3 regions of the Streptomyces sp. NPDC005435 genome follow, and region 1 is predicted to be linked to each of the others. Evidence: riboswitches for the same ligand, from Rfam matches in the RefSeq annotation. Region 1 holds a riboswitch; each other region holds the start of a gene.
What was found. A riboswitch is a leader RNA that binds a small molecule or an ion and turns the genes downstream of it on or off. The one in region 1 is predicted to bind cobalamin.

Region 1 (2,251 bases):
AGGCGGCGCCCGCCGAGGTGAGCACGCTGCCCTCGTCGACGAACAGCACGTTGCCGTCCACCCGGACCAGCGGATGCCGCTGGGCCAGGGCGCGGGTGTAGTGCCAGTGCGTGGTGGCCCGCTTCCCGTCGAGCAGCCCCGTGGCGGCCAGCGCGAACGCGCCCGTCGAGATCGCCGCGAGCCGCGCCCCGCGCGCGTGCGCGGCGAGCAGCGCCTCGACCACGGCGGCCGGCGGGTCCTCGCGGTCCGGGAACCGGTAGCCGGGCACGAACACGATGTCCGCCCACTCCAGCGCCTCAAGCCCGTGCGCCACGTGGTACGACAGCCCGTCGCCGCCGGTCACCAGACCGGGTTCGGCGCCGCAGACCCGTACCTCGTACGGCATGGAGGCGCGGGTGGTGAACACCTGGGCGGGGATGCCCACATCGAGCGGCTTGGCCCCTTCGAGGACGAGGACGGCGGCGCGGAAGAGCGGGGAGGACGGCACGGGGAGCAGCGTACGAGGAGGGCGAACCGGTACGTCGGCACGGCGTACGAGGAGGGTGAACCGGCGCGTCGGCACGGCGTGTTCACCGCGCGCCCACACCTTCCGGCCTGCCGGGAGAGGAAGATCACCCGGCCCCGGCGCGGTCTTGGCCGCGCACCCCTTACGCGGTACCGTCGGTGCGAAATCGATGACGGCGGAACGGAAGCCGGTGGAAGTCCGGCACGGTCGCGCCACTGTGAGCGGGGCCCCGGGAGGGGCAGCGCGAGTCAGACCCGTGGCCGTCGTCCTGTGCACCACCGAGATGGGACGCGAATTCCCGAGGAGGTCCTGCCATGGCGCAGACCGTCGCCCCGCCGACAGCCACCAGCCCCGCCGTACCCGCCAAGCTGCCGCTCAAGGACATCGCGCCCTGGGCCGTCTTCTTCGGCGTCCTCATGCTGATCCTGCTCTACTTCGTCGGCGCCGAGCAGGGCGCCACCTCCGTGTTCAGCGGCACGGACGTCCACGAGTGGGTGCACGACGCCCGCCACCTGCTCGGCTTCCCCTGCCACTGACGTAAGGGACGCCGCGACTCCCATGAACTCCGCAACGGTCAGAAACCTCCTCGTCCGGGGCATGCTGGCGGGTCTCGCCGCCGGGCTGCTCGCCCTGGTCGCCGCCTACTTCCTCGGTGAACCGAACGTCGACCGGGCGATCGCCTTCGAGGACGCCCACTCCCACGAGCACGAGATGGAGGTCGTCTCCCGCTCCCTGCAGTCCACCGCCGGTCTCGCCACCGGTGTCCTGGTCTACGGGGTCGCTTTCGGCGGCATCGCCGCGCTCGCCTTCTGCTTCGCGCTCGGCCGCGTCGGGCGCTTCGGCCCCCGCGCGACCGCGCTGCTGCTGTCCACGGCCGCGCTGCTCGCGGTGTACGTGGTGCCCTTCCTCAAGTACCCGGCGAACCCGCCCTCGGTGGGCGACCCGGACACCATCGGCAAGCGCACCACGCTGTACTTCCTGATGATGCTGCTCAGTGTGCTGCTCGCGATCGGCGCCACCCTGCTCGGCAAGCGGCTCGCCCCGGGCCTGGGCACCTGGTGGGCCACGGTCGTGGCCGTCGTCGCGTTCGCCGTGGTGATCGGCCTCGCGTACGCGTTCCTGCCGGTGATCAACGAGGTGCCCCGGGACTTCCCGGCCACCCTGCTGTGGCGCTTCCGGCTCGCCGCGCTGGCCGTGCAGGCCGTGCTGTGGGGCGGATTCGGGCTGCTCTTCGGCGAGTTGGCCGAGCGGCAGCTCAACCCGCGTCCGGCGAAGGTGCCTTCGGGCGCGGCGGTCGCGGCCTCGGGCTGAGCCCCCGGTACGACGACGAGAGGGCCCCGGGACCGTCCGGGGCCCTCTCGCGTTCGTCCGCCCGGCCCCCGCCACTGGGAGCGGCACGGGGTCATGGGCGAAGAGCGGCGCCCGGTGGGACCGAGTACCGGGCGTCTGCTCGTATAACTTAGCTTAGCCTTGCCTAAGTTTCATTGGCCAGTCCGGGAACGGCCGGATTCCGGCGGCGTCGGCGCGTCTTCCGCGAGCGGGCGGCCGAGGCGCAGATTCCAGCGCCCGGCGCGGCCGCTCAGCTCCGTGACGGTCAGCGGGGGTACGTCCAGCCGCCAGAACGTCTCGGCCGGCAGGCGCAGCGCGTGGACGACGGCCGCGCGGACGACGTCCGGCTCGACGACGGCGAGTGTGCGGGCATCCTCGGGTGCCGACTCCAGCCACGCGCCGACGCGTTGGCACAGG
Region 2 (2,251 bases), on a different contig from region 1:
GGCGGGCGTCCGCCTCGGTCACGGCGGCGGCGCGGGCCCGGACGGCGGGGTCGTGGGTGATGGGGGAGGTCGCCCGGGACGCCAAGTCGGCCCGGTTGGCGGCCAGTTCCGCCGAGATGGCACCGGTGCCACGGGTCAGTCCCTTGGCGAGGGTGACGACTTCCGCGGTCTTCTGCCGGGCGAAGGCCAGCCAGCGCAGGATCTGCGGGTCGATCTCCCGCTCGGCGGCCGCGTCGAGCGGCACATGCAGCAGGGAGCAGGAGGCGGAAACATCCACCCGGTCGGCCAGGCCGAGCAACGTCCCCAGAGTGGACAGGGACTTGGCGAGGTCGTTCACCCAGATGTTGCGGCCGTCCACGACTCCCGCGACCAGCCGCTTGCCGGGCAGCCCGCCCACGGCCGCGAGGTCCTCCAGGCTGCCCGCCCGGGTGAAGTCGAGGGCCAGTCCTTCGACCGGCGCCTTGGCGAGCACCGGCAGGGCCGCGCCGAGCCGGTCGAAGTACGAGGAGACCAGCAGCTTCGGCCGGTCGGTACGGGCGCCCAGCTCGCGGTACGCCCGCTCGACGGCGTTCAGCTCGGCCGGGGTGCGGTCCTGCACCAGGGCGGGCTCGTCCAGCTGCACCCACTCGGCGCCCGCCGCGCGCAGATCGGCCAGCACCTCGGCGTAGACCGGCAGCAGACGGTCCAGCAGGGTGAGCGGTTCGAAATCGGCCGGGGCGCCGGGCGCGGGCTTGGCCAGCAGCAGATAGGTGACGGGTCCGATCAGGACGGGACGGGCGGACAGGCCCAGGGCGAGAGCCTCCTTCAGCTCGCCCACCTGCTTGGCCGAGTTGGCGGTGAAGACGGTGTCCGGACCCAACTCCGGCACCAGATGGTGGTAGTTCGTGTCGAACCACTTCGTCATCTCCAGCGGCGCGACCTCCTGCGTGCCGCGCGCCATCGCGAAGTAGCCGTCCAGGGCGTCGGCTTCGACGGCGTCGCGGTGCCGCTCCGGGATCGCGCCCACCATGACGGTGGTGTCCAGGACGTGGTCGTAGTACGAGAAGTCGCCGGCCGGGACCTCGTCGATACCGGCGTCGGCGAGCTGCCGCCAGTTGCTCCGCCGGAGTCCGGCGGCCGTGTCCCTGAGGGCGCCCGCGGTGACGCGGCCCTTCCAGTAGCCCTCGACGGCCTTCTTCAGTTCCCGGTTCGGGCCCTGGCGGGGGTAGCCGTACACGGTGGACCGTGCTGCCGCGGCTGCGGACTTGGCTGTCACGGAGATCTCCTTCGCGAGATGAATCCCTGAGATCCCGGGAACACCGCGAACGCGCGAAGGGGTGACGGACCGCACGGCGGCTGCCGTTCGGTCGCCTACGCCGACCCGCCCACGAGGTCACCGGGATGTCCGCGCACGAGTGGTCGCGCGCGGGCAGTGGCAGGTCTTCGGACTCGCGGGCACGTCCCCCTCGTACCGGAGGACACCTACTGGCCGTCGCTTCCCAGGCCCGCTGCGGACCCAGTGCGTATGACGGCGGTCGTTCCCGCTCACCGCTGCGGGGCAGTCCCGGATTCCCACCGGGTTCCCTCTTGCGACGCCCCCGCCTGGCGGACGGGTCGAACCAGCTGCACGGGCCAGCCTAGGGGGCGGGGGCCGGGTTCGGGGGGTGACGTCCACCATTCGGATGGGCCCGCGGGGAGGTGCTACCGCCTCGGCGGCGGGAAGGCGTACAGCCCGAGGATCTCCGGCAGCGGCGCCACGCCCGGGCCCCCGGCCCGTACCCACTCGGTGATGTCCTCGGTCGCGGCGGGGTCGTTCACCAGGCCCAGCCAGACCGGTCGGCCCCCGGCCGCCCGCCCGGCGGCGGACGGCTGGACGACGATGACGTTGGCCCGCTCGCACACGTCGAGACACTCCGAGACCCGCACGGGCACCTCGGCACGCAGCCGCGCGGTCTGCGCCGCGTGGTCCACCCCGGGCACCTTGGCGGTGCCACAGCAGCAGTCCCGGCAGACCACGACCCGGCACGGCACGGGGTGCCCCGGGGCGCTCGCCACTTCGGCGGATGGCTCGGGCGGCCCGGCCGATGCCTCGGATACCTGGGCGGATCCCTCGGACACTCCGACCGGCGCCTCGGATACCTGGGCGGATCCCTCGGACACTCCGACCGGCACCTCGGATACCCGGGCGGATGGCTCGGGCACCCGGGCCGGTGCCTCGGGCAGCCCGACGGGCGCCTCTGGCACCTGGGTGGATGCCTCGGACACCCGGGCC
Region 3 (2,251 bases), on a different contig from region 1:
AGTCCACGTCCGAGTCACCGGTCGAGGGGATCAGGCTCGGCCAGGAGCCGTTGGCGTTCTGAAGCTTCTTCAAGTACGCGACCGGCGCGGCCGCGTTGGCGGTGTCGTCCGCCCTCAACTGGGCCATGACACCGAGGGACTGGGAGAACACCGAGGGCGCGTACGTGTAGGCGCCCGGTGCCGCGCAACTCGTGTCCGCCGTACTCGCCTCGGCGCACACGGCCTTGTCCAGCGCGGCGATCAGATCCTGGCCGCCGAACGCGCGCGGGTCCCTGCCCGCCACCTCCGCGAGCAGCGCCTCCTTGCCGATCGCACCGCCGCTCACGTACGAAGTGCCGATCCCTGTCCAGTCGTTGACCGTCCGCTCGGTGCCGTCGGTCTTCCGCTGGTCCAGGAAGTCCACGATCTTCGTGAAGGCGGCGTCGTTCTTCCGGGTCGCGGCCAGCGCGTACGCCCCGTCGATCGTCAGGCCGAAATCGGCGAACCCGCCGCCGAACGGCTCGTAGTAGTGGCCGTCCGTCAGCTGGGCCGGGGCGACCAGATAGGCGGTGCCCTTGTCCAGGTCGGGAGCCGCGGCCCGCACGGCGGGGGACTTGGCCAGGGGCGCGGCGGACGTGGAGGGAACCGCCGGGACCAGCGGGTCGGCGTGGGCCGGCAGCGCCGCCGTCCAGAGGGAGACACCGGCCGCCGACACCAGGAGGAACGCGGTGGCCGCGGCCGCCGTTCTCCCGCTGCCGCTCGGTCTTCCACTCGGAATTCGGTGCACGAGGCCCCCCTCGGTCGGCCGCGAGCGACGTGTGTGCGGAGACGGGGTCCGGACCGGGGCAACCCGGAGGGCCGCTCCACACCGCAGTCCTCGACGGTGTTGGATCGTGTGACGGTCCCAGCGCAGGTGATCCGGCTCGCCCGTCTCCCGACGGGCCCACGGTTGCGGGTCAGCGCCGGATTCTGACCGGCTTCCCCTGACCGCTGAAACGGAGAGCATCTCACCACGGCCGGGAGGTGTCGTCAACGCGTCACGCGCAGTGCCCGATTGGGCGAGGGAGCCGAGGCCGGCCGTCCCGGCTCCCGCCCGCCGCTCAGTGCGCCCGCACCGAATCCGGCGTGAACTTCGGCTTGCCCGTCGTCCCGTCGATGCTGGTCGAGCCGTAGACCCACGCCTCGACCTCGCCGGCCTTCGGCTTGTCGCTCATGGCGCCGAGCGGGCTGTACGTCCAGGTCGACTGGCCCGCCGGGGCGATCCAGTAGGACCAGTAGGCGGAGGCGGGCGGGGTGAGGACGCAGGCGTCCTGCGCCGGAGTCGGGTACTGGGTCCCGCTGTTGAAGGACGCGTTGCCGATCCGGCAGATGAAGGCGGGGCCGTCGTGCTGCGTACCGGCGGTGGTGAAGCCGCCGTTGTGCAGCAGGTTGTAGCCGGTGGTCGGGCTTGCGTCGCAGCCGCGCACCACCGAGCCGCCCCACGGCCCGAAGTCGACGGCGACGATCGCGCCCTTGGTCGGGGTGCAGCTCGACAGCGGATCGGCCGCCGCCGGGGCGGCCGCACCGGTCACGGCGGCTCCCGTCGCGGCCAGGGTGAGCGCGGCCGCCGCGAGCGCTCGCGGAACGGCGCGTCCGGCAGCGGTGCGTCTCGTGGCGGTGCGTCGCGCGGCGGTACGTCCGGTGGCGTTCTTCATGACAGCCCCTCCAACTCGGCCGTCCGCGACCGGGCGTGGGAGACGGGCGGCGCACGGGGGCAGCCCTGGTGCGGCCTTCCGGTCCACGCCGCAGTCCACGACGGCGCTTCGGTCCTGGCTCCAGCCCAGGTGCTCCGGCTCGCCCGTCCGCCGACGGACCTACGGTTGCGGGACAGCGCCGGACTCCGACCGGCTTCCCCTGAGTGCTGAAGTGAAAGCGCGTCATGCGACCACGTTCGCCCGCTCCGCGTCAATGGGTGCCCTCATCGCCGGGGAGCCGGCCGCTGTCCGCCCCGTCCTGTCCTTGACGACCCTTACGAATCGTGCTCAAATCCGCCTGAGAAGCAACAAGTTCCAGGGGAAGCCGGTCGAAAACCGGCGCTGACCCGCAACCGTGGGCCCACCGGGAGGTGGGCGAGCCGGAATGCCTGGAGCGAGATCAGAGAGCAACTGACGCCGTCGCGGACTGCGGTGTGGTGCCAACAGCTGTCGTACGCCCGGCACTTCGGCCCGGTACGGCAGCCTTGAGCCACGTTCCCGCCCGCGCCGGCCTCGACGCTACGAGGGGGACGGCGATG

Region 2: linked by a shared signal. The riboswitch ahead of metE (5-methyltetrahydropteroyltriglutamate--homocysteine S-methyltransferase) and the one ahead of AB0898_RS26050 (CbtB-domain containing protein) in region 1 are both predicted to bind cobalamin.
Region 3: linked by a shared signal. The riboswitch ahead of AB0898_RS11105 (prenyltransferase/squalene oxidase repeat-containing protein) and the one ahead of AB0898_RS26050 (CbtB-domain containing protein) in region 1 are both predicted to bind cobalamin.

What each region holds. Positions count from the first base shown of each region.
Region 1 covers NZ_JBEXEQ010000023.1:4,211-6,461, reverse strand. Annotated here, with positions in the region: gene AB0898_RS26055 (helix-turn-helix domain-containing protein) at 1-487, opposite strand, end outside; cobalamin riboswitch at 645-785, shown strand; gene AB0898_RS26050 (CbtB-domain containing protein) at 820-1,041, shown strand; gene AB0898_RS26045 (CbtA family protein) at 1,064-1,816, shown strand; gene AB0898_RS26040 (histidine phosphatase family protein) at 1,987-2,251, opposite strand, start outside.
Region 2 covers NZ_JBEXEQ010000007.1:130,770-133,020, reverse strand. Annotated here, with positions in the region: gene metE (5-methyltetrahydropteroyltriglutamate--homocysteine S-methyltransferase) at 1-1,255, opposite strand, end outside; cobalamin riboswitch at 1,417-1,568, opposite strand; gene AB0898_RS11060 (hypothetical protein) at 1,681-1,995, opposite strand.
Region 3 covers NZ_JBEXEQ010000007.1:143,060-145,310, reverse strand. Annotated here, with positions in the region: gene AB0898_RS11105 (prenyltransferase/squalene oxidase repeat-containing protein) at 1-766, opposite strand, end outside; cobalamin riboswitch at 870-995, opposite strand; partial or broken gene AB0898_RS11100 (peptidase) at 1,086-1,673, opposite strand; cobalamin riboswitch at 1,801-1,874, opposite strand; cobalamin riboswitch at 1,988-2,124, shown strand; gene AB0898_RS11095 (hypothetical protein) at 2,249-2,251, shown strand, end outside.